Regions from separate parts of the Streptomyces sp. NPDC001594 genome, predicted to be linked through region 1. Evidence: riboswitches for the same ligand, from Rfam matches in the RefSeq annotation. Region 1 holds a riboswitch; the other holds the start of a gene.
The links. Region 1 has a riboswitch for ZMP and ZTP ahead of glyA (serine hydroxymethyltransferase). Riboswitches for the same ligand answer to the same signal wherever they lie in the genome.
Positions count from the first base shown of each region.

Region 1 (4,145 bases):
TCGGCCGCCAGGGGCCCCGGGTCCGTCAGTGCTTGGCGGGGACGAATCCGATGCGGTCGTAGGCCTGCGCCAGGGTTTCGGCGGCGACCGCCCGGGCCTTCTCCGCGCCCTTGGCCAGCACGGCGTCCAGGGTCTCGGGGTCGTCCAGGAACTCCTGGGTGCGCTGCTTGAAGGGTGTGACGAAGTCGACCATCACGCCGGCCAGGTCGGTCTTGAGCGCGCCGTAGCCCTTGCCCTCGTACGCGGCCTCCAGGGCGGGGATCGACTCGCCCGTGAGGGTGGAGTAGATCGTGAGCAGGTTGCTGACGCCGGGCTTCTTCTCGGCGTCGAAGCGGATCTCGGCCTCGGTGTCGGTGACCGCGCTCTTGATCTTCTTCTCGGTGGCCTTGGGCTCGTCGAGGAGGCTGATCAGGCCCTTGGGGGAGGACGCGGACTTCGACATCTTGATCGACGGGTCCTGGAGGTCGTAGATCTTCGCGACCTCCTTGACGATGTGCGCGGCGGGGAGGGTGAAGGTCTGGCCGTAGCGGTGGTTGAACCGCTCGGCGAGGTCGCGGGTCAGCTCGACGTGCTGGCGCTGGTCCTCGCCGACGGGGACGGCGTTCGCCTGGTAGAGCAGGATGTCGGCGACCTGGAGGATCGGGTACGTGAACAGGCCGACGCTGGCGCTGTTGACCCCGCCCTTGGCGGACTTGTCCTTGAACTGGGTCATCCGGCTGGCCTCGCCGAAGCCGGTGATGCAGTTCATGACCCAGGCGAGCTGCGCGTGCTCGGGGACGTGGCTCTGGATGAAGAGCGTGCAGCGCTCGGGGTCCAGCCCGGCGGCGAGGAGCTGCGCGGCGGAGAGGCGGGTGTTCGCGCGGAGGTCCTTGGGATCCTGCGGCATGGTGATCGCGTGCAGGTCGACGACCATGTAGAAGGCGTCGTGCGACTCCTGCAGGGCGACGTACTGGCGGATCGCTCCGAGGTAGTTCCCGAGGTGGAACGAGCCGGAGGTGGGCTGGATGCCGGAGAGCGCGCGGGGACGGTCAGAAGCCATGCCGCCATTCTCTCAGGTACCGACCCGCCTCCGGCCCCGCCCTTGAGGCTCCGCTGCGCGGGGCGCCCCTGGGGGCTCCGCCCCCAGACCCCCGCGCCTCAATCGCCGGCGAGGCTGGATTTTGGCGCGCCTGGTCCGTCGCCTGCGGGCAACAGCCGCGGGGCTGGATTTCGCGGAGCGAAATTCCAGCCCGCGCTGGGGGCACCTCCCAGCGGTAGCTGGGGGGAGATTGAGGCGCGGGCGCGGTAGCGCCGTGTCTTGAGCGGGGAGAACTACGCGACCGGGAGGCCCGGGGCCGGGTACGCGGCCAGGAGGTCGGCCACCTCGGACCGGATCGCGGCCAGGGTCGGCTCGTCACCCTTCGCGGCGGCGTCGACCGCGCGGGAGATCCAGTCGGCGACCGCCGGCATGTGGTCGACCGACAGGCCCCGGGACGTCAGCGACGGCGTACCGATCCGGATCCCCGAGGGGTCGAACGGCTTGCGGGGGTCGAACGGGACGGTGTTGTAGTTGACCACGATGCCCGCCCGGTCGAGGGCCTTGGCCGCCACCTTCCCCGGCACGCCCCGCGAGGTCAGGTCCATCAGGATCAGGTGGTTGTCCGTGCCGCCCGACACCAGGTCGAAGCCCCGCTCCAGCAGCGCCGCCGCCAGCGCCTTCGCGTTGGCCACGACCGCGTGCGCGTACGCCGTGAAGGACGGCTGGGCCGCCTCGTGCAGGGCCACCGCAATGCCCGCCGTCGTCTGGTTGTGCGGGCCGCCCTGGAGGCCCGGGAAGACCGCCTTGTCGATGGCCTTCGCGTGCTCCTCCTTGCACATCAGCATCGCCCCGCGCGGCCCGCGCAGGGTCTTGTGAGTGGTCGTGGAGACCACGTCCGCGTACGGCACCGGCGACGGGTGGGCCCCGCCCGCGATCAGGCCGGCGATGTGCGCCACGTCCGCGACCAGGACCGAGCCCGCCTCCGCCGCGATCGACGCGAACGCCTCGAAGTCGATCGTGCGGGGCAGGGCGGTGCCGCCGCAGAACAGGATCTTCGGCCGCTCGGCGAGGGCCAGCTCGCGCACCGCGTCGTAGTCGATCAGGCCGTCCTCGGCCCGCACGCCGTACTGGACCCCGCGGAACCAGGAGCCCGTCGCCGAGACGCCCCAGCCGTGCGTCAGGTGCCCGCCCATCGGCAGGGCCATGCCCATCACCGTGTCGCCGGGCTCGGCGAAGGCCAGGTAGACGGCCAGGTTGGCCGGGGACCCGGAGTACGGCTGGACGTTGGCGTGGTCCACCCCGAACAGGCCCTTGGCCCGCTCGACCGCGAGGGCCTCGACGCGGTCGATGTTCTGCTGGCCCTCGTAGTAGCGGCGGCCCGGGTAGCCCTCGCTGTACTTGTTCTGCAGGACCGTCCCGGATGCTTCGAGCACGGCCGCGGAGACGTAGTTCTCGCTGGGGATCAGCCGCAGCGTCTGCGCCTGGAGGGTCTCCTCGGCGGTGACGAGCGCGGCGAGGTCGGGGTCGGTGGCGAGCAGGGCGGGCTGGCGGTGCGCGGTCATCGCGGCTCCTCCGGGGTCGATGTCGTCTCTCGTCCCCGCGAGGCCCAGGCGAGCGGCCCTGTGTGCGGTCGTGCGCGCACGACTCCCCCGGAGTTGGTTCTCCGTACGCCAGTCGCCGTGCGTACCGAACACCTTAGCGGGCGCCGCGCCCCGGAGGTTTCCGCGTCCACGATCCGAGCGACGATACAAAGGACGCCACCCATGTCACCCGCGTCACCAGCCAGACGGACGATCGGAGACCCCGTGTCGAGAACAGCTGATGCCATCCGCTCCGCCGACGAGCACAGCGCGCACAACTACCATCCCCTCCCGGTCGTCGTGGCCTCGGCGGAGGGCGCGTGGATGACCGACGTGGAGGGGCGGCGCTACCTCGACATGCTCGCCGGGTACTCGGCGCTCAACTTCGGCCACGGCAACCGGCGTCTGATCGACGCCGCCAAGGCCCAGCTGGAGCGGGTCACCCTCACCTCGCGCGCCTTCCATCACGACCGCTTCGCCGAGTTCTGCACCGAACTCGCCGCCCTGTGCGGCAAGGAGACGGTGCTCCCCATGAACACGGGCGCGGAGGCGGTGGAGACGGCGGTCAAGACGGCCCGCAAGTGGGGCTACGAGGTCAAGGGCGTCCCGGACGGCCAGGCCAAGATCGTGGTCGCCGCGAACAACTTCCACGGCCGGACCACGACCATCGTGTCCTTCTCCACGGACCACGAGGCCCGCGACCACTACGGCCCCTACACCCCCGGCTTCGAGATCGTCCCGTACGGGGACCTCACCGCCCTCGCCGCCGCCGTCACCGCCAACACCGTCGCCGTGCTGCTGGAGCCGATCCAGGGCGAAGCGGGCGTCCTCGTCCCGCCGCCCGGCTACCTGGCCGGGGTACGGAAGCTGACGCGCGAGCGGAACGTGCTGTTCATGGCGGACGAGATCCAGTCGGGCCTCGGCCGCACCGGAAAGACCTTCGCCTGCGAGCACGAGGACGTCGTCCCGGACGTGTACGTGCTGGGCAAGGCGCTCGGCGGCGGCGTGGTGCCGGTGTCCGCCGTGGTCGCCGACCGCGACGTGCTCGGCGTGTTCCGGCCCGGGGAGCACGGCTCCACCTTCGGCGGGAACCCCCTTGCATGCGCCGTCGCCCTGGAGGTGATCGCGATGCTGCGCACCGGCGAGTACCAGCAGCGCGCCGCCGAACTCGGCGACCACCTGCACCGGGAGCTGAACCTGCTGACCGGCGGCGGCGCCGTGACCGCCGTGCGCGGCCGCGGGCTGTGGGCGGGCGTGGACATCGACCCGGCGCGCGGCACGGGCCGGGAGGTCTCCGAGAAGCTGATGGCGCGCGGGGTCCTGGTGAAGGACACCCACGGGTCGACGATCCGGATCGCTCCGCCGCTGGTGATCTCCAAGGAGGACCTGGACTGGGGTCTGGAGCAGCTGCGCGTGGTCCTCGCCGCCGGCTGACGCGCCGCCTGTGGGGGCAGCCGGTCCGGTGCCCCTACAGGATCACGTGCGGCAGGAAGCGGGCGTACTCGTCCGTGACCGGGCCCGCCGACTCGCGGATGCCGAGTCCGGCC
Region 1 is NZ_JBIAVB010000004.1:351,134-355,278, forward strand. Features, by position in the region: gene trpS (tryptophan--tRNA ligase) at 26-1,039, opposite strand; gene glyA (serine hydroxymethyltransferase) at 1,312-2,580, opposite strand; ZMP/ZTP riboswitch at 2,616-2,706, opposite strand; gene rocD (ornithine--oxo-acid transaminase) at 2,824-4,032, shown strand; gene ACFY0O_RS10595 (glutathionylspermidine synthase family protein) at 4,067-4,145, opposite strand, start outside.

Region 2 (4,145 bases), on a different contig from region 1:
CGCATCGAGCACGACGGGCACCTGCTGTCGTTCGTGTCGTCGATCTCCACCTTCAACACGCCGATGGACGTGACCGTCGCCGAGCTGGCGATCGAGACCTTCCTGCCGGCGGACCCGGCGACGGTGAAGTACCTGCGCGCCCTGGGCTGAGCCGGTGGGCCGGGGGCGGGTCCCGGGGACGAGTGCGCGGCCCCGGGACCCGGTGGCTCCACTGTGCCGCCGGGGGCGGGCGAGGTCGATTACCTCGCAGGTCATGACGGCCCACCGGTCCTGAACGGGACATTCCGGGGCGGCTGAAAACCTACTCGTCCGTATGGCGCGAATGTTGGGGATGCGCTGGAACGGCGCGGGGCCGGGGGCTAGGCTGCACCGCACCGAGCCCCCTCGAACGTCCAGTCGACATACGGAGAACCTCCCGGTGCGAGCCGCCACCCGCCGCGATGCGCCCGGCCGGGACGAGTCCTCCCGACCGCGCCACGCCGTCGTCATAGGCGCCAGCATGGCCGGCCTGCTGACGGCGGCCGTCCTCGCCGAGCACGCGAGGGTCACGGTCGTCGACGCCGACGTCCTCCCCGAGGGCCCGGAGCCCCGGCGCGGGCTGCCGCAGGCGCGGCACGTGCACGTGATGTGGTCGGGCGGGGCGCGCGCCATCGAGGAGATACTGCCGGGCATCACGGACGCCTGGACGGCGGCCGGGGCGATCCGGCGCCGGCTGCCCACCGACGTGGTGACGATGACCGCCCACGGCTGGCTGCCGCGCTACGGCGAGAAGCAGTTCACCGTCTCCTGCAGCCGCGACCTGCTGGACTCCGTGGTCCGCGCCCGGGTGACCGCGCTGCCCGGGGTCACGGTGCTCCAGCGCAGCCGGGTGCGCGGCCTGGAGGGCACGGCCGCGCGGATCACCGGGGTCCGCGTCGACACGCCGCAGGAGGCGGGCCGGCTGCTCCGCGCCGACCTCGTGGTCGACGCGGGCGGGCGCGGCTCGCGCTCCCGGCTCTGGCTGGAGGACCTCGGCGCGGGCGTCGTCCCACAGGCCGAGGTCGACTCCGGGCTGGTCTACGCGACACGGATCTTCCGGGCGCCCGAAGGGGCGCACGCCCTGGGCTTCCCCATCGTCAACGTCCAGTCCGACCCCCGGGTTCCCGTGCCCGGCCGCACCGCGACGATCGTCCCCATCGAGAACGGCCTGTGGCAGGCCACCCTCTCCGGTACCCGGGGCGGGCAGCCGACCGGCGATCCCGAGGCCTTCGTCCCGTTCGCCAAGGACCTGCGGGACCCGGTCGTGGGGCGGCTGCTGGAAGGGCGGACCCCCCTGACGGACGTGGCCGTCACCCAGGGCACCGCGAACCGGCGCCTGTACTTCGAGCGGACGGCCCTGCCCGACGGCTTCTTCGCCGTGGGGGACTCGGTGGCGACCTTCAACCCGCTCTACGGGCAGGGCATGTCGGTCGCCGCCAAGGGGCTGCTCGCCGTCCGCGCCCTGCTGCGGTCCGGGGGGCTGGCGCGGCCCGGCTTCGGCAGGGCGGCGCAGCGTGCGCTCACCCCGCAGGTGGCCGCCGCCTGGAGCCTGGCCACCTCGCAGGACGTCCTCTACCCGGGAGCCACCGGTGTGCGCCCGAGGCCGGGGCGGGGCCTGCTGGACGCGTACGTGAACCGGCTGATGGCCGGAGCCACCGTCGAGGAGCCGCTCACGGCCGCCTTCTTCGAGGTCATCACGATGTCCAGCGCACCAACCGCCTGGTTCCGCCCGGAGGTGCTCTGGAGGGTGCTGCGGTCCCCCTCCCGGGGGATGCTCCAGGGCCCGCCGCTGACGGCCGCCGAGCGGGCGGTCGCCGGGCTGGACGCGACGGCGGGCGGCGCCGGCCCGGCGGGCGGCCCCGAGGGCCCGGCGGGTCCGCCCCGGGAGGCGGGGCCCGCGGGCCCCGCCTCCCGGTGAGGCGCCGGCAAGGCCTCCGTGCGCTCCGTGCCGGGGAAGAACGGGCGAGCGCCCCGGACCGCCGGGGTCCGGGGCGCTCGGGGAGCGGGGAGCGGGGCTCGGGGCCGGCTCAGAGGTCCGCGAGGTCCAGGCCGGCCTGGGCGGCCGCGGCGTGGACGGTCTGCTCCAGCAGGACCGCGATGGTCATGGGGCCCACACCGCCGGGCACCGGGGTGATCAGGGAGGCGCGGGCGGCGGCGGACTCGAAGTGGACGTCGCCGACGTTGCCCTCGTTGTAGCCCGCGTCCAGGACGACGGCGCCCTCCTTGATGTCCTCGCCCCGGATGAACTCGGCCTTGCCCACGGCGGCGACCAGCACGTCGGCCTGGCGGACGATCGAGGAGAGGTCCTTGGTGCGGGAGTGGCAGTAGGTGACGGTGGCGTTCTGCTCCAGCAGCAGCATCCCGGCGGGCTTGCCCAGGATCGCGCTGCGGCCGACCACGACGGCGTGCTTGCCGGTGAGGTCCACCTCGTACTCGGCGAGCAGGCGCATGATGCCGCCGGGGGTGCAGGAGACGAAGCCGGGCAGGCCGAAGCCCATGGCGGCGAAGGAGTGCATGGTGACCCCGTCGACGTCCTTGCCGGGGGCGATGGCCTCGAAGGCGGCCCGCTCGTCGATGTGGTGCGGGACCGGGTGCTGGAGCAGGATGCCGCTGATCTCGGGGTCCTCCGAGAGGGCCGTGATCGTGGCGACGAGCTCCTCGGTGGTGGTCTCCGCCGGGAGGGCCACGTGGCGGGAGGTGATCCCGGCCTTGGCGCAGCGGTTCTGCTTCATGCGCACGTAGGTGACGGAGGCGGGGTCCTCGCCGACCAGGACGGTGGCCAGGCAGGGGGCGGTGCCGGTGCGCTCGGTGATCTTCGCCGCGAGGGCGGCGGTCTCCTCGGAGATGCGGCGGGCGAGGGCGGTGCCGTCCATGAGCTGGGCGGTGGCCGAGGGGGCAGTCGTCACGGGGTCTCCTGAACGTCGCTGCGGATCGCTGTTCGCGGATCGCGGTCGCCCAGGCGCGCGGCACTCGACGTACGGGGAGGTGCGTACGCCGGGCCGCTCCCCGGTGGTGATCCACCCGAACGCCAGTCACGGCCCTGCTCCCACTGTAATCGAACCGTCCACCGGCTTATCCGGTGGATGACCGGGGCCCGGCCTGGGACGATCGAGACATGACGCGCACTTTCGACCATCTCGTCGCCGAGGCGGAGTCCGTCTCCGTCGACGGCTGGGACTTCTCCTGGCTCGACGGCCGGGCCACCGAGCAGCGGCCGTCCTGGGGCTACCAGCGGATGCTGGGCGAGCGCCTGTCCCGGGTCCGCTCGGTCCTGGACATCCAGACCGGGGGCGGTGAGGTCCTCGCCGGGGCGGGGCCGCTGCCGCCGCTGACGGCGGCCACGGAGTCCTGGCCGCCCAACATCGAGAAGGCCACCCGGCTGCTGCACCCGCTGGGCGCCGTGGTCGTCGCGGACGCGGACGAGCCGCCGCTGCCCTTCGGCGGCGGCGCCTTCGAGCTGGTGGTGAGCCGGCACCCGGTGACCATCTGGTGGGAGGAGATCGCCCGGGTGCTGACCCCGGGCGGCACCTACTTCTCGCAGCAGGTCGGCCCGGCCAGCGTCTTCGAGCTCGTCGAGTACTTCCTCGGCCCCCAGCCGGAGGAGGTCCGGCGCGCCCGCCACCCCGACGACGCGCGGGCCGACGCACGGAAGGCGGGCCTGGAGGTGACCGACCTGCGCTCCGAGCGGCTGCGTACGGAGTTCCACGACATCGGAGCCGTGATCTACTTCTTGAGGAAGGTGATCTGGATGGTTCCCGGCTTCACGGTCGGGCAGTACCGCGACCGGCTGCGCGAGCTCCACGAACGGATCGAACGCGAGGGTCCGTTCGTCGCGCACACCGCCCGGTTCCTCATCGAGGCCCGCAAGCCGGAGTGACCGGATCGAGGGGAGGGTGAGCGCGCCGGATCGGTTGCCCGGCCACAGCGTGGCGCAGGTCACTCAATTCAGCGCGTAACGAATCGACTCGGGCATGCGATGAACCGACAGGTGTCCTCGCGCGGCCCCGGAATACAGCCCCCCATGGGGACTGTTTCCCGAGTCCGCGCGATGATTCCCGCTCACCCCTTAATCTGTTCGCAACGAGAGGCTCCTTGTGTCGCTCAGCCCGTCCCGTACGTTCCCTCCG
Region 2 is NZ_JBIAVB010000007.1:115,271-119,415, forward strand. Features, by position in the region: gene ACFY0O_RS16340 (helix-turn-helix domain-containing protein) at 1-150, shown strand, start outside; gene ACFY0O_RS16345 (NAD(P)/FAD-dependent oxidoreductase) at 419-1,936, shown strand; gene ACFY0O_RS16350 (bifunctional 5,10-methylenetetrahydrofolate dehydrogenase/5,10-methenyltetrahydrofolate cyclohydrolase) at 2,046-2,891, opposite strand; ZMP/ZTP riboswitch at 2,965-3,064, opposite strand; gene ACFY0O_RS16355 (methyltransferase domain-containing protein) at 3,134-3,895, shown strand; gene ACFY0O_RS16360 (RNA polymerase sigma factor) at 4,113-4,145, shown strand, end outside.
Region 2: linked by a shared signal. The riboswitch ahead of ACFY0O_RS16350 (bifunctional 5,10-methylenetetrahydrofolate dehydrogenase/5,10-methenyltetrahydrofolate cyclohydrolase) and the one ahead of glyA (serine hydroxymethyltransferase) in region 1 are both predicted to bind ZMP and ZTP.